DNA from 3 places in the Streptomyces sp. NPDC029041 genome. Region 2 is predicted to be linked to each of the others. Evidence: riboswitches for the same ligand, from Rfam matches in the RefSeq annotation. Region 2 holds a riboswitch; each other region holds the start of a gene.

The links. A riboswitch is a leader RNA that binds a small molecule or an ion and turns the genes downstream of it on or off. The one in region 2 is predicted to bind cobalamin.
Region 1: it holds a riboswitch for cobalamin, as region 2 does, so the genes downstream of both, AB0F04_RS19005 (energy-coupling factor ABC transporter permease) here and AB0F04_RS36550 (ABC transporter substrate-binding protein) in region 2, are expected to answer to the same signal.
Region 3: it holds a riboswitch for cobalamin, as region 2 does, so the genes downstream of both, AB0F04_RS10250 (prenyltransferase/squalene oxidase repeat-containing protein) here and AB0F04_RS36550 (ABC transporter substrate-binding protein) in region 2, are expected to answer to the same signal.

The regions. Positions count from the first base shown of each region.
Region 1 is NZ_JBEZWO010000007.1:74,217-81,783, reverse strand. It holds gene AB0F04_RS19015 (MFS transporter) at 1-550, shown strand, start outside; gene AB0F04_RS19010 (serine/threonine-protein kinase) at 778-2,223, shown strand; cobalamin riboswitch at 2,352-2,537, shown strand; gene AB0F04_RS19005 (energy-coupling factor ABC transporter permease) at 2,567-3,268, shown strand; gene AB0F04_RS19000 (energy-coupling factor ABC transporter substrate-binding protein) at 3,265-3,633, shown strand; gene cbiQ (cobalt ECF transporter T component CbiQ) at 3,640-4,389, shown strand; gene AB0F04_RS18990 (ATP-binding cassette domain-containing protein) at 4,386-5,240, shown strand; gene AB0F04_RS18985 (maleylpyruvate isomerase N-terminal domain-containing protein) at 5,316-5,972, shown strand; gene AB0F04_RS18980 (alpha/beta hydrolase) at 6,046-6,852, shown strand; gene AB0F04_RS18975 (SpoIIE family protein phosphatase) at 6,852-7,567, shown strand, end outside.
Region 2 is NZ_JBEZWO010000024.1:1,034-8,600, forward strand. It holds gene AB0F04_RS36535 (hypothetical protein) at 1-303, opposite strand, end outside; gene AB0F04_RS36540 (ABC transporter ATP-binding protein) at 406-1,203, opposite strand; gene AB0F04_RS36545 (iron chelate uptake ABC transporter family permease subunit) at 1,200-2,192, opposite strand; gene AB0F04_RS36550 (ABC transporter substrate-binding protein) at 2,255-3,271, opposite strand; cobalamin riboswitch at 3,340-3,530, opposite strand; gene AB0F04_RS36555 (CoA-binding protein) at 3,613-4,041, shown strand; gene AB0F04_RS36560 (APC family permease) at 4,196-5,800, shown strand; gene AB0F04_RS36565 (4-hydroxybenzoate 3-monooxygenase) at 5,823-7,049, shown strand; gene AB0F04_RS36570 (metalloregulator ArsR/SmtB family transcription factor) at 7,350-7,567, opposite strand, start outside.
Region 3 is NZ_JBEZWO010000003.1:666,145-673,711, forward strand. It holds gene AB0F04_RS10235 (helix-turn-helix transcriptional regulator) at 34-939, shown strand; gene AB0F04_RS10240 (SAM-dependent methyltransferase) at 944-1,759, opposite strand; gene AB0F04_RS10245 (phosphotransferase) at 1,795-2,475, opposite strand; cobalamin riboswitch at 2,521-2,655, shown strand; gene AB0F04_RS10250 (prenyltransferase/squalene oxidase repeat-containing protein) at 2,768-3,979, shown strand; gene AB0F04_RS10255 (SCO2322 family protein) at 3,976-4,611, shown strand; gene AB0F04_RS10260 (energy-coupling factor transporter transmembrane component T) at 4,604-5,695, shown strand; gene AB0F04_RS10265 (ATP-binding cassette domain-containing protein) at 5,692-7,350, shown strand; gene AB0F04_RS10270 (ECF transporter S component) at 7,347-7,567, shown strand, end outside.

The DNA of each region.
Region 1 (7,567 bases), on a different contig from region 2:
CACCTATCTGCTCGCCTACAACCAGCTGTATCTGGCCCTGCCGGACGAGGTGCAGCGCGCTGCGGGGTCCCAGGCGCCGTTGTCCTGGCTCTTCGCGCTGTCCTCCGTGCTGGTGGTGTTCACCCAGCTGCCGGTGACCCGCTGGGCGGGCGACCGGCTGGATCTGCGCCGCTCCATGGCCGCGGGGCTGCTGCTGATCGCGTCCGGTTTCGCGGTGGTGGCCGCGGCCCGGCCCGCCGGCTGGACGGGCACGGCCGGGCTGCTCCCGGCCGCGGGCTTCGTGATCTTGCTCACGGTGGGACAGATGCTGGTCGTCCCCGCCGCCCGCGCCTGGGTGCCCGACCTCGCCGAGGAGGGCCGGCTCGGGCTCTACACGGGTGCGCTGTCGTCCGTCTCGGGCCTGATCGTCCTGGCCGGCAGCGCGGCCACCGGTTTCCTGCTCGACCTGGGCCTGCCGGCCGCCGTGCCGTGGCTGGTCCTGGCGGCCGTACCGGCCCTGGCGGTGGCCCTGTTGCCGCGCCGGGAGAAGGGGACGGGCGCGGCGGTCTGACCTCACCGGTTGCCCGCGGCAGCCGGGCGCCGGGAGTGTCGTCCCGGCGCCCGGCTGGTCCGCTCCGGGATGTCGCGCCGGGCCCGTCCGAGGACACCGCCGCGGAGATCGGCGGTCATGCCGCGCCAGTATCCTGGGTCGGCTGCGGCACCCCCACCAATCCCCGCCCACAAGCGGGGAGTTCGGCCTGCGGCGACGACCTTCCCCTATGCGTGAGACGAGGACGAGTGCTGCTAGCGGGCCGCTACCGGCTGGATGTGGAGATCGGGCGCGGTGGAATGGGAGAGGTCTGGCGTGCGTACGACGAGACGCTCGCCAGAGCGGTGGCCCTCAAGCTGCTGCTGCCCCAGGACACCGACGCGACGGCGGCCTCCCGGTTCCGTCTGGAGGCTCAGACCGCCGGGCGCCTCAACCATCCCAACGTGGTCGGTGTGCTGGACTTCGGGGAGTACGACAACCGGCTGTACCTGGTGATGGAGCTGGTCGAGGGCGACAGTCTCGCCGGGGTGCTGAACGGCTCGGGCGCGCTGCCCGCCGAGCGGGTGGCCGCGCTCGCCGCGCAGGCGTCCGCGGGGCTCGCCGCCGCGCACGCGCAGGGCATCGTGCACCGGGACGTCAAACCCGCCAACCTGCTGCTGGACGCGGCCGGCACGCTGAAGATCGGGGACTTCGGCATCGCGCGGTTCCTCGACGACCCCGGCGCCGCGCTCACCGCCACCGGCCAGATCATCGGCACCGGCCTCTACCTCGCGCCCGAGCGGGCCCTGGGCAAGCCGGCGGGGCCCGCCTCCGACATGTACTCCCTGGGCTGCGTGCTCTACCAGCTCCTCAGCGGGCGCCCGCCGTTCGAGGCCGACACCGCCGTCGCCCTGCTCCACCAGCACCTCGACTCTGCTCCCGTGCCGCCTCGCGAGCTCGGTGTGGCCGGGCTTCCGCCGGCGTTCGAGAACTATCTCCTCGGTCTGCTCGCCAAGCAGCCCGAGGACCGTCCCACCGCCCAGCAGGCCGCCGAGTGGTTCGCCCAGGGCGCCTGGCGGGGTCTGCCCGAGCCGCTGCCGGAGGTCTCGCCGCCGCCGCGGCCGAACACCGCCTCCGCGGCGATGCCCGCCGGGCCGGGACCGTACGCGACCGCCGAGACCGGCAGCCCGACCACGTACGCGCTGCCGGCCACCACGGGCCACCGCGCCGCCGCCCGGGCGGCCCAGTCGGGGCGTTCGGGCCGCTCGCGCGGACGCGGCGGTCACGGCAACCGGTCGAAGCTGGCCGCGACGGCAGCCGCCGCGGCACTCTTCATCGCCGCGATGCTCATCGGCATGCGCTGGTTCACGCCCGACACGACCACGGAGGGCACGGAACCCGACGCGTCCCCGAGTGCGAGCAGCCCCGCCGCCGCGCCGTCCGCCGACTCCGCCACGCCCGGCTCCTCCGGTCCGCAGGCCGACCCGGCGGCCGGCCCGGCAGCGGCCGACACGCCCGCCACCGGCACCGTGGGGGATCTCACTCCGTCCACGCCGCCTCCTTCGCCGACCCCTCCCGCGCCCGCGCCGACCGCCGCGACCCCGACGGAGGAAGTGGGCGACGGCGGCCCGCAGCAGCCGGATCCGGAGAAGCCGGGCCCGGCCGGGGACGACGGGGCGGGCGACGACGGCGGGGACGACGGGGGCGAGGACTGACACGGCCCGGACATCGCGCGGAGAGACCCCGCGCGGAGCGCGTGGACCAGCCGGAGGATGCGCCGGTGTGCGAACGGGCGCCCCCTCGCGCGCCCCTTGGGTGGCTTGTCATCGCCCTTATCCCGGCCTTATTGTCACCAGGCCTTGGTGAACGGGAAATCCGGTGTGATGCCGGTGCGGCCCTCGCCACTGTGAATCGGGAAGTCCGGCTCCGGCCCTCACGGGCAGCCACTGGGTCCTTGCGACCCGGGAAGGCGGAGTCCGGGCGGTGGTACCCGTCAGCCAGGAGACCGGCCAAGGCGCGTCAACCATCCACGAGGTGCTGGAGAGGGTCTGCTGAGCCATGCACATAGCCGAGGGTTTCCTTCCTCCGGCGCACGCGGTCGCCTGGGGCGTCGCGTCGGCGCCGTTCGTCGTCCACGGGGTCCGGTCGCTCACCCGTGAGGTGCGCGAGCACCCCGAGAGCACCTTGCTCCTCGGGGCGTCCGGTGCCTTCACGTTCGTCCTGTCCGCTCTGAAACTGCCGTCCGTGACCGGCAGTTGTTCGCACCCCACCGGCACGGGCCTGGGAGCCGTCCTGTTCCGGCCGCCCATCATGGCGGTGCTGGGCACCATCACCCTGCTGTTCCAGGCACTGCTGCTCGCGCACGGCGGCCTGACCACGCTCGGGGCCAACGTCTTCTCCATGGCGATCGTCGGCCCCTGGGCCGGATACGCCGTCTACAAGCTGCTGCGGCGCTCCAACGCGCCGCTGATGGTGGCGGTCTTCTCCGGCGCGTTCGTCGCCGACCTGTCGACCTACTGCGTCACCAGCGTGCAGCTGGCCCTCGCGTTCCCCGACCCGAGCAGCGGATTCCCGGGCGCGCTCGGCAAGTTCGGCTCCATCTTCGCCGTCACCCAGATCCCGCTCGCGGTGAGCGAGGGCCTGCTGACCGTGCTCGTGATGCGGCTGCTGGTGCAGTCCAGCAAGGGCGAACTGACCCGGCTGGGTGTCCTCCTCGCCAAGAAGCAGGCCCCGGCCGAGTCCGAGGCGGTGGCCCGATGAACCGCAACACGAAGATCAACCTGGTGCTGCTGCTCGCCGTGGTCGCGCTCGCGGTGCTGCCCCTGGCGCTCGGTCTCGGCGACCACAAGAAGGAGCCGTTCGCGGGGGCCGACGGCGAGGCCGAGACGGCGATCACCGAGCTGAAGCCCGACTACGAGCCGTGGTTCTCGCCGCTGTACGAACCGCCGTCCGGCGAGATCGAGTCGGCACTGTTCTCCCTCCAGGCGGCCCTCGGCGCCGGGGTCCTCGCCTACTACTTCGGCCTGCGCCGGGGACGCCGGCAGGGTGAGCGGCGGGCGCTGGAACGGGAGGCCGACAGCGCGCTCTCCGACACCCGCGGGACGTCCGCCGAGGAACGGGACTGAGCCCGGGTGCTGCCGATCGACGCGGCGGCGCACAGCAGTCGCTGGCGCCGCCGCCATCCCGTGGACAAGGCCGTGCTCGGGCTCGGTCTCACCGTGCTCGCGATCTCCCTGCCGCCCTGGCCGGGCGCGGCCCTGGTGCTCCTGACGGCCCTGCTGGTGCTGCTGGGTCCGGCCGGTGTGCCCGGGCGGCGGCTGTGGCGGGCCTACCGGGTGCCGCTGGGCTTCTGCGTCACCGGCGCGCTCACGCTGCTCGTCCAGGTGGGCGGGCCGAAGGGGTTCGTCTCCCTCGCCGGCGACGGGCCGGTGCGGGCCGCGGAGTTGCTGCTGCGGACCTCTGCGGCCTCCCTGGGCGTGCTGCTGTTCGCCTTCACCACGCCCATGTCCGACCTGCTGCCCCGACTGGTCCGGGCCCGGATCCCGGCTGCGGTCGTCGACGTCGCGCTCGTGACGTACCGGATGAGCTTCCTGCTGCTGGACTCCATGCGGCGCATCCGGGAGGCCCAGGCGGCCCGGCTCGGGCACACCAGCCGGGGCGCTCAGTGGCGTTCCCTGGCCGGGCTCGGCGCCACCGCGTTCGTCCGGGCCTTCGACCGGGCCGGCCGGCTCCAGGCCGGGCTCGCCGGGCGCGGCTACGACGGCACCCTGCGGGTCCTGGTGCCCGAGGCCCGGGTCTCCGTCCGCTTCACGGCGGCCAGTTGCGCGCTGCTCGTCGCGCTGGCCGTCCTCACCTTCGCACTGGAAAGGCCGCTGACATGAGCGAGCCCGCCCTCGTCGCCCTGCGGGGCGCGTCCTTCGCCTACGAGGACGGCCCGACCGTGCTCAGTGGCCTCGACTTCGAGATCCGCGAGGGGCGGGCGCTGGCGCTGCTCGGCCGCAACGGCAGCGGCAAGACCACACTGATGCGGCTGCTCAGCGGCGGCCTGAAGCCGCACGAGGGGCGGCTGACGGTCGAGGGCCAGCCGGTGGCGTACGACCGCAAGGGGCTGACCCGGCTGCGGACGACCGTGCAGCTGGTGGTGCAGGACCCCGACGACCAGTTGTTCGCGGCGTCCGTCGAGCAGGACGTGTCGTTCGGGCCGCTGAACCTCGGTCTGGACGACACGCAGGTACGGGCGCGGGTGGCGGAGGCGCTGGCGGCCCTGGACATCACGGCCCTGGCCGACCGGCCGACCCATCTGCTCTCCTACGGACAGCGCAAACGCACGGCCATCGCGGGTGCGGTCGCCATGCGGCCGCGCGTCCTCGTCCTGGACGAGCCCACGGCCGGACTCGACCCCGACGGCCAGGAGCGGCTCCTCACCACTCTCGACGGGCTCCGTGCCGCCGGCACCACGGTGGTGATGGCCACCCACGACGTCGATCTCGCCCTGCGCTGGGCCGACGACGCCGCGCTCCTCACGCCGTCCGGTGTCCGCACCGGGCCCGCGGCCACGGCACTGGGCCGCACGGATCTCCTGCGCGAGGCGGGGCTGCGTCTGCCGTGGGGTGCGGCGGTGACGGAACTCCTGCGGTTCCAGGGCCTGGTGACGGAAACGGAGCCGGGTCCGCGTACACCGGACGAGCTCGCCGGGCTCGTGGGAGGGCGGCTGGGGGCGCCCGGAGGGTGAGGGCCCTCCCGGCGGTGGGCCGGGCCGGCCGAAACGCGCTTGTCCGGCGCCGCCGCGCGGCACTACGTTGCCGGGGTGGATCTGTTCTCCCGCACCTGGACGGCGCTGCGCGCGGCGGTGGCCGCTCTCTCCGACGAGGACTTCGGGCGGCCCTCCGGCTGTACGGGCTGGCTGGTACGGGACCTGGTGTGCCATCTGATCGTGGACGCCCAGGACGTCCTGATCACCCTGGCCACCCCCGCCGACCGCGAACCGACCCGTGACGCGCTGACCTACTGGGACGTCTCGGACACGCCGCCGACCGGCGACGACCCGCTCGACGCCCTGACCGTCCGGCTGGCCGCCGCGTACGAGGATCCGGGCCTGCTGAAGTTCCATCTGGACGACGTGGGCTCCGCCGCCGGGCGCGCGGCCCTGCTCGCCGATCCGGCCGGCCGGGTCGGCACCCGTGACGAGATCCTCACCGTGGGCGACTTCCTCTCCGCCTATGTCATGGAGTGGACGCTGCACCACCTCGACCTGGTCGCCCACCTCCCGGGCGCGAAGCCCCCGCCCGCGGAGGGGCTCGCCCGGTCCCGGGACATGCTGGAGCGGATCGCGGGGAGCCCGTTCCCGTCCGCCTGCACCGATGTGGACGCACTGCTGATCGGCACCGGGCGGCGTGCGCCGACCGAGGCGGAGCAGGCCGGGCTCGGCGATCTGGCCTCCAGGGTGCCCCTGTACCTGGGCTGACTTCGCGGGCGCGAAACCGTGGCCCGCGGGGCCGCCGTCGGACCGCTGCGGCCCGGGTGCGACCATGGCCGCCATGGACATCCGCCGCAGGAACAACGTCAACGTCATCCCCGGGCCCGACGGCGCGCCGGTGCTGCTCCTGGCCCACGGGTTCGGCTGCGACCAGAACATGTGGCGGCTGGTGGTGCCGGCGCTTGCCGAGCGCTACCGGGTGGTGCTGTTCGACTACGTCGGCTCCGGCGGCTCGGACCTCGCGGCCTGGAGCGAGGAGCGGTACTCCTCGCTCCAGGGCTACGCCGCTGACGTGGTCGACGTCTGCGAGGAGCTGGACCTGCGGCACGCGGTCTTCGTCGGGCACTCGGTCAGTGCCATGGTCGGCGTACTGGCGGCGCAGGCCGCGCCGGAGCGGATCGGGGCGCTCGTGATGGTGACCCCCTCGCCCTGCTACATCGACGACGAGGGCTACCGCGGCGGCTTCAGCACGGAGGACATCGACGAGCTGCTCGCCTCCCTGGAGGCGAACTACCTGGGCTGGTCGTCCGCCATGGCTCCGGTGATCATGGGCAACCCGGACCGTCCGGAGCTGGGCCAGGAACTCACCAACAGCTTCTGCGCCACCGACCCCGACATCGCCAGGGTCTTCGCCCGCACGACCTTCCTCACCGACAGCCGCGAGGACCTGAAGGGCGTGTCCGTACCCACCCTCGTACTGGAGTGCGAGCAGGACGCCATCGCGCCCCGCGAGGTCGGCGCCTGGGTGCACGCGGCGATCCCCGCCTCCCGACTGGTCACGCTCGACGCCACCGGGCACTGCCCGCAGCTCAGCGCACCGCAGGCCACCACGGCGGCGATCCTCGACTTCCTCGAGTCCCGGAAGTGATGTGCCGCACGGGCGGCGTGCCGGAGCCCACCGGGACGGGGGACGAGGCGAGCACGGCGGCGGCGTTCACCGCGCTGCTGGAGGACAGCGCGGAGGATTTGTACGAGTCCGCCCCCTGCGGCTACCTGTCCACGATGATGGACGGCACCATCGCCAAGATCAACACGACGCTGCTGGACTGGCTCGGCCTGGACCGTGGGGCCGTCGCGGGCCGCAAGCGCTTCGCGGACCTGCTCACCGTCGGCGGGAAGCTGTACCACGAGACGCACTTCGCTCCGCTGCTGCGCATGCAGGGCGAGGTGCGGGGCATAGCCCTGGACATGCGGCGCCAGGAGGGCGGCCCGCTGCCGGTGCTGGTCTCCGCCGTGGTCAAGTGCGGCACCGAGGGCGAACCCCTGCTGAACCGGATCACCGTCTTCGACGCCTCGGACCGCCGCGCCTACGAGAAGGAGCTCCTGCGCCGGCGCCAGGATGCCGAGCGGGCCCGCGCCGAGGCGGACGAGGCCCGCCGACAGGCCGAGGCCGACCGGGCCAGGCTGGCCCACGCCCTCGCCGTCCTGCAGCGCTCCCTCGTGCCGGATTCGCTGCCCGCCGTGCCGGGCCTGGAGACGTCCGTGCACTACCACACGGCGTCCCCGGACCAGCTCGGCGGCGACTTCTACGACCTGTTCCCCGTGGCCGGCGGCCGGTGGGCGTTCTTCCTCGGCGACGTGTG
Region 2 (7,567 bases):
GGCGACATGGACGACCTGGGACTCGCCCAGACCGGCACCTACGTCGGTACTGTCCTCGAAGGCACGGATGCCGAGTGTCGTGGCGCCCGCGCGCAGCTCCGCCTGCCGGTTGCCGCCGGTCAGCAGGGCCCACACCGGTGTGCCGCCGAGCTCCAGGGTCCGCACGAGCAGGTCCCCGACGAGCAGCACCCGCAGGTCCGTCGTGCCGGAGCCCGACGCGTGCACCTGGACGCGCGTCAGACCACGGCGGGCCGGGGCGGCGTCGACCGGTTCACGGGTTCGGGCGTCGATGATGCGCAGCACGAGGCGAGCGTAGGCGGGCGGGCGGGCCCGCGCAGGCAGGCCGGGCGTTTTCCGGCCACCGTGGCGCGATCGGCCGACCTCCGTCGTGGACGGCCGTTCCTCTCAGTCCAGTGTGCCGAGGAACCGCACATGAGGCCGCCCTGCGGGCCCTTCCCGGCTGACGGCGGCCCGCACCCCGTACACCTCGGCGATGAGCTCCGCCGTGAGGACGTCTCCCGCGGGGCCGGCCGCCACCACCCTCCCCGCGCACAGGACGACGACCCGATCGCAGTACATCGCCGCGAGGTTGAGGTCGTGCAGGGCGACGACGGTGGTGACGGGCAGGGTGGTGACCAGGGCGAGCAGGTCGAGCTGGTGGTGGATGTCGAGGTGGTTGGTGGGCTCGTCGAGGAGGAGTTCGCGGGGTTCCTGGGCGAGGGCGCGGGCGATCTGCACCCGTTGGCGTTCACCGCCGGAGAGGGTGTGCCAGAGCCGGCCGGCCCGGTCGGCGAGACCGGTGCGCTCCAGGGCGGCGCGCACCGCCCGCTCGTCGTCGGCGGAGGAGGGCGTCCAGGCGCGGCGGTGCGGGACGCGGCCGAGCCGCACGACGTCCAGAACCGTCAGCTCGACCTGGGTGTCCGTTTGTTGCTCGACGACCGCGAGGCGGCGAGCGACCGTGCGGCGGGGCAGCTCGGCCAGGGGCGTGCCGTCGAGGGTGACGACTCCGGAGGACGGCGGCAGCAGCCCGGCGAGCAGCCTCAGCAGGGTGGACTTGCCGGAGCCGTTGGGGCCGAGGACGCCGACCGTGGAGCCGGTCTCCGGCGCGAGGGCGACGCCGTCCAGGATGAGGCGCCCGTCGGCACGGCGGCTGACCCGGTCGGCCCGCAGCCCCTCCCCCGCCGACGTCTCCGCGCCGCTCACCGCGCCCTCCGGGTCCGGTACAGCACCGCCACGAACGCCGGCACGCCGATCAGCGACGTCACGACACCCACCGGGACCTCCTGCGGATCGAGAACGGTACGGGCCAGCGTGTCCACCCACACCAGGAACACCGCTCCCGCGAGGGCGGTGACCGGCAGCAGCCGTGCGTGCCCGGGGCCGGTCAGGGCCCGGGCGGCGTGCGGCAGGACCAGTCCGACGAAGCCGATCGCCCCGGCCGAGCTGACGAGAGCCGCCGTGAGCAGAGCCGTGACGCACAGCAGGACCAGGCGGGTCCGGGCGACGGACACCCCGAGCGCGGCGGCGGCGTCCTGCCCGAAGGCGAAGGCGTCCAGGGTCCGGGCGTACGACAGGCACACCACCAGCGCCACCGCCAGCACGGCCAGGCACAGCCACACGTCGGTCCAGCCGGCGCCGCCGAGCGAGCCGAGGAGCCAGAACAGCACGCCGCGGGTCGTCTCGGCGTCGGCGGAGGTCATCACGACGAAGGAGGTGAGCGCGGAGAAGAGCTGCATGGCGGCCACGCCCGCGAGGACGACCCGGTCGGTGGTGCCGCCGAGGGTGTGGCTGAGCAGCAGCACCAGCGCGAACGACAGCAGGGCGCCGAGGAACGCGCCCGCGGACACCGGGAGGGCACCGCCGCCCACGCCGAGTACCACGACGAGCACCGCTCCGGTGGAGGCGCCCGAGGACACCCCGAGCACGAACGGGTCGGCGAGCGGGTTGCGCAGCAGGGACTGCATCACCGCCCCGCACACGGCCAGTCCGGCCCCGCACACGGCGGCGAGCAGGGTGCGCGGCAGTCGCAGCTGCCAGACGATCCCGTCCCGGATCGGCGTCAGCCCGGAGCTGCCGAGGCCGAGATGGGCGGCCACGACGGACCACACGTCGGCGACGCCGAGGTCGGCGGGGCCGATGGTGATGGCCACGGCGAGGGAGGCCACGAGTGCGACGGCCCCGGCCAGGCCCAGCGCGAGCCCGGCCCCGCGGCCGGGTCCGGGCCCGGCGGCCGGCAGCTCCTGCTCCCGGGCGGTCACTTCACCAGTCCGAACCTGCGCAGCCCGGCGGCCACCTGTTCCACGCCCTCGACGGTGCGGATCGTCGGGTTCATGGCCTGCCCGCTGAGCAGCACGTACCGCTTGTGCCGGACGGCGTCCATGTTCCTGGTGACCGGGTTGGACTCCAGGAAAGCGATCTTCTTCGCGGCCGACTCGGCGGTCTGGGACTTGCGGGTCAGGTCGCCGATGACGAGGACGTCGGGGTCGCGGTCGGCGACGGTCTCCCAGTTGACCTGTGGCCACTCCTCGTGGGTGTCGTCGAAGACGTTCTTCGCGCCGAGGGCCCGGGTGATGATGCCGGGCGCTCCGCAACAGCCCGCCATGTAGGGCGACTCGGAGTTCGCGAACCAGTACAGGAGGGTGACGTGGGAGGCGTCGATGCCCGCCGTGGCCTTCGCCATGCGCTGCCGGAGGGAGGCCACGAGTGCGTCGCCGCGTTTCGTCACGCCGAACACGCTCGCGAGGTCGTGGACTTCGCCGTAGACGGTGCCGATGCCGAGGGTCTTGTCGCGTGCGCCGTCGCCGCCGCCCGAGTTGTCCTTGCCGGCGCAGTCGGACGGGGAGACGTAGGTGGGGACGCCGAGTTTCTCGAACTGCTCGCGGGGGGCGACGCCCCCCTTGCCGAGGGTGGAGACGAAGGACGCGGTGACGAAGTCGGGCTCGGCGTCCAGGACGCGTTCGAAGGACGGGTTGTCGTCGGCGATGCGCGGCACCCGGGCGTTGGCCTTCTCCAGTCCCTTCATCACGGGGTCGGTCCAGGTGGCCGTGCCCGCGAGTCGGTCGGCGAGACCGAGGGAGAGCAGGATCTCCGTGGTGCCCTGGTTGAGGGACACCGCGCGGCGAGGTGGGGCGGCGACCCGGACCTCGTGCCCGCAGTCGGTGAGCGTGACGGCGGCCTTCGCGTCGGGGGACGGGCCGCCGCCGCAGCCGGTCAGGAGCAGGGAGCCGGTGATGAGCAGGACGGCGGCGCGGGCGGGTCGGGCCAGGGGCACGGGAACCAGTCCTCAGTCGTCGAGGGCCCGATCGCGGGGCCCGGTCGTACGGTGCTCCCCCGCCGCGTGCGGCCGCGGGGGCCGCCAGCAGGTCTTCGGACTCGGGTTCACCCGGGTCGGAGCGCCTTCCCGGACGTCCGTGCGGAAGTCCAGTGGCCGAGGCCCCGCCCGTCCCCCTCACCGCTGCGCGTCAGTTCCGGATTCGCACCGGATTCCCTGACCCACGTACATGGGTTCGACTGGCTTCGGCAAGCTATCACGGGGATCGTCCCGGGAATCACCGCGCACCCGGAGCCGTTGAACGGGGAGCAGCTCGTCCACGACTTGCGAGGAGGCCGCCGGTGTACGGCGACGAGGCAACGGTCCGCAGGATCCTCACCGAGCTCGGCGACACCTGGGCCGTGGTGGGCCTGTCGTCGAACCGGCAGCGCGCCGCGTACGGCGTCGCCGCCGTGCTCCAGCGCTTCGGCAAGCGCGTCGTTCCGGTGCACCCGAAGGCGGAGACCGTGCACGGGGAGAAGGGGTACGCGAGCCTGGCGGACATCCCCTTCGACGTGGACGTCGTGGACGTGTTCGTGAACAGCGACCTCGCCGGAGCCGTCGCGGACGAGGCGGTCGCCAAGGGCGCGCAGGGTGTCTGGTTCCAGCTCGGTGTGATCGACGGGGCGGCGTACGACCGGACCCGCGCGGCGGGCCTGGAGATGGTGATGGACCGCTGCCCGGCCATCGAGATCCCACGGCTGCCTCATCACCGCGTACAGGAATCCTGAAGCGTTTCCCAGGAAACACCCGCAGCCGGTCAAGGCTTGACGCGCCCGGTCAAGGCTGCACAACTCGTCTTCTGCCGCCGAGTAGTCCATTCCTAATCTGAGGCCTCTTGCTCACTGAACTCTCCGAGTTCGTCTATGAGAGGCCCCTGAATTCATGGAAAGAGACGGCCTGCGCCGGGATGTCGGGCTGATCGGGCTCATGTGGGCCTCGGTCGGCTCCATCATCGGCTCGGGCTGGTTGTACGGCGCCGAGAAGGCCGTCGTGGCGGCCGGCCCCGCGGCGATCCTGTCCTGGCTCATCGGTGCGGTGGCGATCGTGCTGCTGGCACTGGTGCACGCGGAACTGGGCGGCATGTTCCCGGTCGCCGGCGGTACCGCCCGTTATCCGCACTACGCGTTCGGCGGACTGGCCGGCATGTCCTTCGGCTGGTTCTCCTGGCTCCAGGCCGCGACGGTGGCACCGATCGAGGTCGAGGCCATGATCGGCTACGCCGGGCACTGGCACTGGGCGCAGGGCTTGCAGCACCCGAAGGACGGAACGCTGACGACGAGCGGCTTCGTCGTCGCGGTCGTCCTGATGGCCGTGTTCGTCGTCGTCAACTTCCTCGGGGTGCGGATCCTGGCGCACACCAACAGCGCCGCCACCTGGTGGAAGGTGGCCGTACCGCTGGCGGCGATCTTCATCATCGCGGCGGGCAACTTCCACCCGGGCAACTTCACCGAGCACGGCTTCGCGCCGTTCGGTGCCCACGGTGTGCTGAGCGCCGTCAGTTCCAGCGGCATCATCTTCGCCCTGCTGGGCTTCGAGCAGGCGATCCAGCTGGCGGGCGAGAGCCGCGACCCGCAGCGGGACCTGCCGCGCGCGACGATCGGTTCGGTCGCCATCGGAGCGGCCATCTACGTCCTGCTCCAGGTCGTCTTCATCGCCGCCCTGCCGCTGGGCTCGTTCGTGCACGGCTGGACCAAGCTCGACTACCCGGGCATCAGCGGCCCGTGGGCGGGGCTCGCGACCCTGCTGGGCCTCGGCTGGCTGAGCGTGGTGCTCTACCTGGACGCGGTGGTCTCCCCGGGCGGCACCGGCCTGATCTACACGACGGCCACGTCCCGCGTCTCCTACGGGCTGGCCCGCAACGGCTACGCGCCGAAGATCTTCGTCCGCACCGACGCGCGCGGCGTGCCGTGGTTCGGGCTGATCGTGTCCTTCGTGACGGGCGTGGTCTGCTTCCTGCCGTTCCCGAGCTGGCAGCAGCTGGTCAGCTTCATCACCTCGGCGAGCGTGCTGATGTACGCGGGCGCCCCGCTGGCCTACGGCGTCTTCGCGGACCGGCTGCCGCACCGGGAGCGCCCCTACCGCCTGCCCGGCGGGAAGGTCCTCTCTCCGCTGTCGTTCGTGGTGGCCAACCTCATCATCTACTGGTCCACGTGGGACACCCTGTGGCGGCTCGGCGTGGCCATCGTCCTCGGTTACGTCCTGCTCGGCGGCTACGCCTGGTACGCCACGCGCAAGGGCCTGCCCGACGCTCCCCGGCTCGACTGGAAGGCCGCCCAGTGGCTGCCCGTCTACCTGCTCGGCATGGGCGTCATCTCCTGGCAGGGCGGATTCGGCGGCCAGGGACACCTCGGACTGTGGTGGGACATCCTGGTCGTCGCGGTGTTCTCGCTGGCGATCTACTACTGGGCCCGGGCCTCGGCCTCCCTGTCCGGGGAGATCGAGCGGAGCATCGAAGAGGTTGCGGTCACGGAGGTGCCGGTCCACTGAGACAGACCTTCATAATGTGCGGATGCCGCCCCAAGCCCCCGAGCCCCTCGACTCCGGCGCCCCGCAACGCTTCCCAGTCGTTGTCGTGGGCGCCGGTCCGGCGGGTCTGACCGTCGGCAACATCCTGCGGGCCGCGTCCGTCGGCTGTCTGGTGCTGGAGGCGGAGACCCGTGAGTTCGTCGAACAGCGGCCCCGCGCCGGGGTGATCGAGGAGTGGGCCGTCCGGGGCCTGGAGAAGCGGGGCCTCGCCCGTGATCTGCTGGACCGGGCGGAACTGCACACCGCGTGCGAGTTCCGCTTCGACGGGGAGCGCTACCGGTTCCCCTACGGCGAGCTGACCGGCAGTCACCACTTCGTCTACCCGCAGCCGTTGCTGGTGACGGACCTGGTGCGCGAGTACGCCGACGTCCGCGGCGGCGAGATCCGCTTCGGCGTCCGGGACGTGGAGCTGCACGACGTCTACAGCGACCGGCCGTCGGTGTCGTACACCTGCCCCGAGACGGGTGAACGCCGGCTGGTGCACTGCGACTTCGTCGCCGGGTGCGACGGGGCACGCGGAGCGACCCGGGCCTCGCTCCCTCCCGAGCGGGTCCGGATCGCGCGGCACGACTACCGCGTCGGCTGGCTCGCCCTGCTCGCCGAGGCGCCGCCGTCCGCCGACTGCGTGCTGTTCGGCTGCCACCCGCGCGGGTTCGCCGGCCAGATGCCCCGCAGCCCGGAGGTGACCCGCTACTACCTCCAGTGCCCGCCGGGCGACGCTCCGGAGAACTGGCCGCACGAGCGTGTCTGGTCGGAGCTCCGCCGGCGGCTCGGGGCGTCCGGCGTGCCCCCGCTGACCGAGGGGCGGCTGATCGAGAAGCGCGTGCTGGACATGCACGACTACGTGGTCGAGCCGATGGTGCACGGCCGGCTCCACCTCGCCGGTGACGCGGCCCATCTGGTCGCCCCCATCGCCGCCAAGGGCATGAACCTCGCCCTGCACGACGCCTTTCTACTGGGCGACGCCTTGGTGGCCCGGCTGACCACGGGTGACGTCAGCGCTCTGGCCGGTTACGAGCAGGCGTGCCTGCGGCGCGTGTGGGACTACCAGGAGTTCTCGCAGTGGCTGTCCGAGGTGTTCCACGGCACGGCCACGGGCGACGCGTTCCGCGCGGGCACCGCACTCGCCCGGCTGCGCCGCCTGTTCACCTCTCCCACCGCGGCGGCCGCCTTCGCCGAGCAGTACCTCGGGACGGCGGCGCGTCACTGAGCGGACCGTCGCGTCGGCAACAGCCGCGGAGCGAGCCGCGCCGACCGGGACCGCGGTGCGGAGCGAGCCGCGCCGGCCGGGACCGCGCCACGGAGCGAGCCGCGCCGGCCGGGACCGCGCCACGGAGCGAGCCGCGCCGGCCGGTACTGCGCCGCGGAGCGCGCGTACTCGCCGGGACCGCGGCGCGGAGCGAGCCGTGCTCGTCAGGACTGCGCCGCTAAGCGCGCGTACTCGCCAGGACCGCGGCGCGGAGCGAGCCGTGCCCGTCGAGGGTGCGGCGCGCTGCCGAGCGAGCCGCGCTCAGTCGTGCAGGGGGCGGTCGCTGAGCCGGTGGTCGGCCACGTTCAGTGCCTCGTCGACCAGCCTGCGCAGGTGGCCGTCGCGCAGCGAGTAGATCACCCGGCGACCCTCCTTTCGCGTGGTCACCAGGCCCGCCAGACGCAGTCGCGCCAGGTGCTGGCTGACGGCCGGCCTCGCCGCCCCGCACGCCTCTGTGAGCGTCGTGACGTCGGCCTCTC
Region 3 (7,567 bases), on a different contig from region 2:
TCGGAAGCAACGCTCGCACCGGGAGAGACGCCCATGGGCACCGACGAAGCCGCACGCACGACGACCGGCAGCGGGTCCCTGGACAGCGGGTGCGCCGGGCCCATGGTGCCGCGGCTGGCCCTGGGGGCCCGGCTGCGCGGGCTGCGGGAGGAGCGGGGCATCGGGCGGGCGGACGCGGGGCATGTCATCCGCGCCTCCTCGTCCAAGATCAGCCGGATGGAGGCGGGCCGCCACGGCTTCAAACTGCGCGACGTGGCTGACCTGCTGACGCTCTACGGCGTCACGGACGAGGCCGAGCGCGCCACCCTGCTGGCGCTGGCCGAGCAGGCCAACACCCCCGCCTGGTGGCGGTCCTACAGCGATGTCGTGCCCGCCTGGACGCAGACCTACCTCGGGGCCGAGCAGGCGGCGAGCGTCATCCGCTGCTACCGGGTCCAGCGTGTTCCCGGTCTGCTGCAGACCGCCGACTACGCGCGGGCCGCCGTCCGGCTCGCGCACCCGGACGCCGGCGCGGCGGAGACCGACCGCCGGGTGGCGCTGCGGATGGCACGCCGGCGGATCCTGCACCGGCAGCCGGCGACCCGGCTGTGGGCCGTGATCGACGAGGCGGCGCTGCGCCGCCCCGTGGGCGGCGTCCGTGTGATGCGCGAGCAGCTGAGGCACCTCATCGACAGCTGCCGGCTGCCGAACGTCACGGTGCAGATCCTGCCGTTCAGCGCCGGCGCGCACGCCGCGGAGTGCGGTTCGGTCACCATTTTGCGGCTGCCCGGTGGGCAGTTGCCCGACGTGGTCCACCTGGAGCAGCTCACCGGGGCCCTCTATCCGGACCGGCCGGCCGAGATCGAGTGCTACTGGGACGCGATGAACCGGCTGGTGGTCGAAGCCGAGTCGCCCGACGAGACTCCGACCCTCCTGCACCGCATCCTTCAGGAGACCTGACGGCTCAGTTCTTGCGGGCGACGCCGCCGTACTGGTGGACTTCGGCCGGGAGGCCCAGGGCCGCCGCGTCGGGACGCCAGCGCGAGCAGGACGCCACACCCGGATCGAGCAGCTCCAGGCCGTCGAAGTAGCGCGCGATCTGCTCGGGGCTGCGCAGGATGTACGGGATCGAACCGCCGTCGTTGTACGTCTGGATGGCCCGGACGTAGTCCTCGCTGGTGTCGGTGGAGTCGTACTGCACGAGGTAGCTGCCTGGGGGCAGCGCGTCCACCAGCCGCCGGACGATCGAGCGGGCCTCGTCGTGGTCCTCGATGTGGCCCAGGATGCCCATCAGCATGAGGGCGACGGGCCGGTCGAAGTCGAGTGTCCTCGCGGCTTCCCGGACGATCGTGCCGGGCTCGCGCAGGTCGGCGTCCACGTAGTTGGTGACGCCTTCCGGTGTGCTGGTGAGCAGGGCACGGGCGTGGGCCAGCACCAGCGGGTCGTTGTCCACGTAGACGATCCGGCTCTCCGGCGCCACCCGCTGGGCGATCTGGTGGGTGTTGTCCACGTTGGGCAGGCCGGTGCCGATGTCCAGGAACTGGCGGATGCCCTCTTCGGCGGCGAGGTGGCGCACGGCACGGGCGAGGAAGTAGCGGGCGGCGCGGGCCCCGGTCTCGATCCCGGGGAACACCTCGCGGAACGCGTCACCGGCGACCCGGTCGACTTCGTAGTTGTCCTTGCCGCCCAGCCAGTAGTTCCAGATCCGGGCCGAGTGCGGCACCGAGGTGTCGATCTTGGGGAACGGCTCCTGCTCGGGGGTCTCCGCCTGGTCGGTCATGGACGCTCCTGCGTGTGTGGTCGGGGAGCCCCACGTTAGCCCCTCCACCCCCGAGAGAGGATCAACTCCTCGGCGCATCCCAGCAGTTCGACCTCCCGCCGACTCATCACCGGACTCGCGCCCCGGCGGCACAGGGCCTTGGTCAGGAAGGGGCGGGTGAGCGGGGACGGACCGGCGAGGAGGGCGGTCAGCATGACGTCGGCGGGTGCGGAAAGGAGGTCTCCGGCGACGGCGGCCTGCGCGAGGATCACCGCGGTCGTCGCCCAGTCCAGCCCAGGGTCCCCCTCCGCCGCATCAGACCAGTCGATGACCCGGGGGCCGTCGGCGGTGAGGATCACGTTCTCCGGGTGCAGGTCCAGGTGGAGGACGCTGACGGCCGGGTCGGTGGAGCACGGGGCGGGGACGGCGTGGAGGTCGCGCAGCAGCCGGGCGAGGAGGGAGCCCGCCTCGGTCAGGTCGAAGGTGCCCGCCAGGCAGGCCTGGAGCATCGTCGGGCCGGAGAGCCGCTCCATCATCAGGTCGGAGCGCGAACCGGCCGGGCGCACACGCGGCACCGGATACCCGTGGGCGCGCACATGCTCCATCACCGCGCCCTCGGTGGCCGCGTCACCCCCGCCGTCGCGCTCATGGCGCAGCACCCACGCCTCGTCGATCTCGTACACATCGGCACGACGCCCCGAGCCGAGCAGCTTTCCCGGTGGAGGTGTGGTCGGCATGGGGCGAAGCTTTCCGGCCCACCCGGCACCCCCTCAACCCGTTTCCTACGTGCGGGTACAGTAAGCGGGTCGTCATCACACCGTACGGGGGGAAGCCGGTGCAATTCCGGCGCTGACTCGCAACCGTGACCGCCGCGCACAGGCGGGAGCCGGATCGCCGCGTACGGTTCGTGACCGGCTCGCGTGCCCGGCAGCCCGCCGGTGCGCGGCACCGTCGAGGTATACGGAGCCGAGCCGCCCGGGGGTGTCCCGCGCTGCCCGGCTCCCCAGCAGGGAGAGGCACCCGCCGATCATGAACGTCCGCCGCAGCGCCGCGGTCCTGGCCGCCGTCGCCGTGATCGGCGCCGCCACCCCGGCCGCCGCCGACCCGTCCCCGTCGTCCTCCCAGGCGTTCCCCTCCGCCCTGTACGGCTCGACCGACCCGAAGTACGACGGTGTGTGGCGGCAGTCGCTCGCCCTGCTCGCTCAGGACACGGTGGGCGTGAAGCCGGCGGAGAAGTCCGTGCGGTGGCTGGTGCGCCAGCAGTGCGCCGACGGCGGCTTCGCCTCCTACCGGCCCGACCCCACCACCGCGTGCGACGCCAAGACGATGCTCGACACCAACGCCACGTCCGCCGCCGTGCAGGCCCTGGCCGCGCTCGGCGGGCACGACGGCACCACCCGCAAGGCCGTCGGCTGGCTGAAGTCCGTGCAGAACGAGGACGGCGGCTGGGGCTACTCGCCCGGCGGGGCCAGCGACACCAACTCGACGTCGGTCGTCATCGGCGCGCTCGCCGCCGCGGGCGAGAAGCCCGGCCGGGTCGAGAAGGACGGCAAGTCGCCCTACGACGCGCTGCTGAAGCTCGCCCTGCCCTGCGGCGGGGACGGCGGCGGGGCCTTCGCGTTCCAGCCGGACAAGAAGGGCGGGCTCGCCGCCAACGCGGACGCCACGGCCGCCGGTGTGCTCGGCGCCCTGGGCAAGGGCATGGTCGTCGAGCCCGGCAGGAAGTCCGAGGCGACCTGCGAGAAGGCCACGACGCCGCAGCAGGCGGCGGCGAACGGCGCGGGCTACCTCACCGCCGCTCTCGCCGAGGACGGCAACCACCTCATGTCCGCCCTGGCCGGTGCCGAGCCCCAGCCCGACTACGGCAACACCGCCGACGCGGTCGTCGCGCTCGCCGCGCAGGGGAACGCCTCCCAGGCGGAGAAGTCCGTGCGCTGGCTGGAGAAGAACTCCGCGTCCTGGGCCGCCCGGAGCGGTCCGGCCGCCTACGCCCAGCTGATCCTCGCCGCCCACGCCACGGGCACGAACCCGCGCGACTTCGGCGGCGCCGACCTCGTCAAGCAGCTGGGCGCGACGGGCCCGGCCCCGCAGACCGCCGGGAAGACCGGAACCAAGGCCTCGGACGAGAAGGAGGACTCCGGCTCCGGCTTCTTCGGGGTCTGGTGGTACGTCGGCGTCTGCCTGGTCGCCGGCATCGGCATCGGCTTCCTGTTCACCGGCCGCAAGAAGCAGCAGCTGTGACGCGCCGGGTCCTTCTGCTTCTCCTGGCCTCGCTCCTGCTGTGCGCGGGGGCGGGCCAGGCCCAGGCCGCCGGTTACCGGTACTGGTCGTTCTGGGAGCGCGACGCCGGCCACTGGGTCTACGCCACCCAGGGCCCGTCCCAGGCCCGCCCCTCGGACGGTGACGTCCAGGGCTTCCGCTTCGCGGTGAGCGAGGACTCCGCGGACGCGGCCCGGCCACGAGGCGCGGCCCGCTTCGCGGCGATCTGCGCGAAGACGCCCGCGCAGGACGGCAGGAAACGGGTGGCCCTGGTCATCGACTTCGGCACACCGTCGGACGCACCGGGGGGCGAATCCCCGCCCGCCGCCCGCACGGCCTGCGCCCGCGTCTCCCCCGACGCGACGACGGCCGAGGCCCTTGCCACGGTGGCCGAGCCGCTGCGCTACGACACCAACGCCCTGCTGTGCGCGATCTCGGGCTATCCGCGGAAGGGCTGCGGCGAACAGGTCTCCCAGCAGCAGCGAGAGCGCAAGCCGGCTGTGGAGCAGAACTCCCCCTCGGACGACGGGCCGTCCCTGGGCCTGATCGGCGGCATCGCCGTGGTGGTGGTCCTGGGCGGCGCGGCGATCTGGCAGGTACGCCGGCGTGGGTAGCAGCCCTCGGTGTCGAGGCCGAGCCCAACTGCACCCCGGAGCCTGGTGGCTCTGGGCGCTCGCCCTCGGTACCGCGGCCACCCGCACCACCAACCCCCTGCTCCTCGCCCTCCTCGTCATGGTCTCCGCCTACGTCGTGGCCACCCGCCGCCCGGACACCCCCTGGTCCCGCTCCTACGGCGCCTTCGTCAAACTCGCCCTCGCCGTGATCCTCGTCCGCCTGCTCTTCGCGACCGTCCTCGGCTCCCCCATCCCGGGCACGCACCCCCTCCTCACCCTCCCCGAGCTTCCGCTCCCCGCCTGGGCCCAGGGCATCCGCCTCGGCGGCGAGGTGACCGCGGAGGCCCTCACCTTCGCCCTGTACGACGGACTGAGACTGGCCACGCTCCTCATCTGCGTCGGCGCCGCGAACGCCCTCGCCAATCCCTCCCGCCTCCTGAAGTCTTTGCCGGGCGCCCTGTACGAGCTGGGTGTCGCGGTCGTCGTCGCCCTCACCTTCGCCCCGAACCTCATCGCCGACGTCCGGCGCCTGCGCGCCGCCCGCCGCCTGCGCGGCCGCCCGGACAGGGGCATCAGGGGCCTGCTGCAGGTGGGGCTCCCGGTCCTGGAGGGCGCGCTGGAGCGTTCGGTCTCCCTGGCCGCCGCGATGGACGCCCGCGGCTACGGCCGTACCGCCGACGTCCCGCCCGCCGTACGCCGTACCACCGCCGCCCTCACCCTCGGCGGCCTGCTGGGCGTCTGCGCGGGAACGTACGGCCTGCTCACGGCCGAAGGCGGCGCGTACGGCCTGCCCGTGCTGCTCGCCGGTCTCACCGCTGCCCTCGCGGGCCTCAAGCTAGGCGGCCGCCGGTCCCTGCGCACCCGCTACCGCCCGGACCGCTGGGACGTGCGCGCCTGGCTGGTCGTCGCCTCCGGCGTCGCGGCCGCGGCCCTGCTCGCCCTCGCCGCGGCCCGCGACCCGGCGGCCCTGCACCCGGGCGTGGTCCCCCTGGTGGCCCCGACCCTCCCCCTCGGGCCGGCTGCGGCCGTACTCCTCGGCCTGCTTCCGGCGTTCGTCGCCCCCGACCCCAAGGAGCCGTCGTGATTCGCTTCGCGGATGTCTCCGTGATCTACGACGGGGCCGACGGACCCACCGTGCGGGGCGTCGACTTCGAGGTCCCGGAAGGCGAACTCGTCCTGCTGGCGGGCCCGTCCGGCGTGGGCAAGTCCACGGTGCTGGGCGCGGTCAGCGGTCTCGTGCCGCACTTCACCGGCGGCACCCTGCGCGGCCGGGTCACGGTCGCCGGCCGCGACACCCGCACCCACAAGCCGCGCGAACTGGCCGACGTCGTGGGCACGGTCGGTCAGGACCCGCTCGCCCACTTCGTCACCGACACCGTCGAGGACGAACTCGCCTACGGCATGGAGTCGCTGGGCCTCGCCCCGGACGTGATGCGCCGCCGCGTCGAGGAGACGCTCGACCTGCTCGGCCTGGCCGGTCTGCGGGACCGGCCGATCGCCACCCTCTCCGGCGGCCAGCAGCAGCGCGTCGCGATCGGCTCGGTCCTCACCCCGCACCCGAGCGTCCTCGTCCTGGACGAGCCGACCTCCGCGCTGGACCCGGCGGCCGCCGAGGAGGTGCTGGCCGTCCTGCAGCGGCTCGTCCACGACCTCGGCACGACGGTCCTCATGGCCGAACACCGACTGGAACGCGTCATCCAGTACGCCGACCAGGTCGTCCTCCTGCCCGCCCCGGGCGCCTCCCCGGTCCTGGGCGATCCGGCCGAGGTGATGGCCGTGTCCCCGGTGTACCCGCCGGTGGTGGCCCTGGGCCGCCTCGCGGGCTGGACCCCCCTTCCCCTGACGGTCCGCGACGCCCGTCGCAGGGCGGGAGATCTCAAGCAAGAGCTGGAAGACGCCGCTCCCGAGGGGCGCGGGGAACTGCGCGACAAGCCACGGACATCCCGCACCCGCAAGCGATCCGCACACACCACCCCCCTGGGTGACGTACGGGCCCTCTCGGTCACCCGCGGCCGCGTCCAAGCGCTGCGCCACATCGACCTCACCGTCACCCCCGGCGAGACCATCGCCCTCATGGGCCGCAACGGCGCCGGCAAATCCACGCTCCTCAACGCCCTGGTCGGCCTCGTCAAGCCCAGCTCCGGATCCGTCCGCCTCGGCGACGCCACCCCCCACCGCACCGCACCGAAGGACCTCGTCCGCAAGGTCGGCCTGGTCCCGCAGGAGCCGCGGGATCTGCTCTACGCCGACACCGTCGCCGCCGAGTGCGCGGCGGCCGACGAGGACGCGGGCGCGGCCCCTGGCACCTGCCGGGCCCTGGTCACCGAGCTGCTGCCCGGCGTCACCGACGAAACCCACCCCCGTGACCTCTCCGAGGGGCAGCGGCTCGCGCTCGCCCTGGCCGTCGTGCTGACCGCCCGGCCCCCGCTGCTCCTGCTGGACGAGCCGACCCGGGGCCTGGACTACGCGGCGAAGGCCCGGCTGGTGGCGGTGCTGCGCGCGCTGGCCGCCGAGGGGCACGCCATCGTCCTGGCCACGCACGACGTGGAGCTCGCGGCGGAGATCGCCCACCGGGTGGTGCTGCTGGCCGAGGGCGAGGTGATCGCGGACGGCCCGACGGCCGATGTCGTGGTCTCCTCGCCGTCGTTCGCACCGCAGGTCACCAAGATCCTGGCCCCGCAGCACTGGCTCACGGTCGCCGAGGTCCGCGCGGCGCTTCCGTCCGGAGCCCGCTCGTGAACACCCAGAAGCAAGCCCGGGCCGTCCGCCTCGGCCCCCGCTCGGTCGCCGCCCTGATCCTCGTCAGCGCCGTGGGCGTCGTGGCCATCGGCTGGCCGTTCCTGACCCCGCCCACCTCGCGGCTCAGCGCCCACGCGCAGGACGCACCGTGGCTCTTCGCGGGCCTGCTGGTACTGCTCGTGGCGGTGGTGGCGGCGGCGATCTCGGAGTCCGGTCT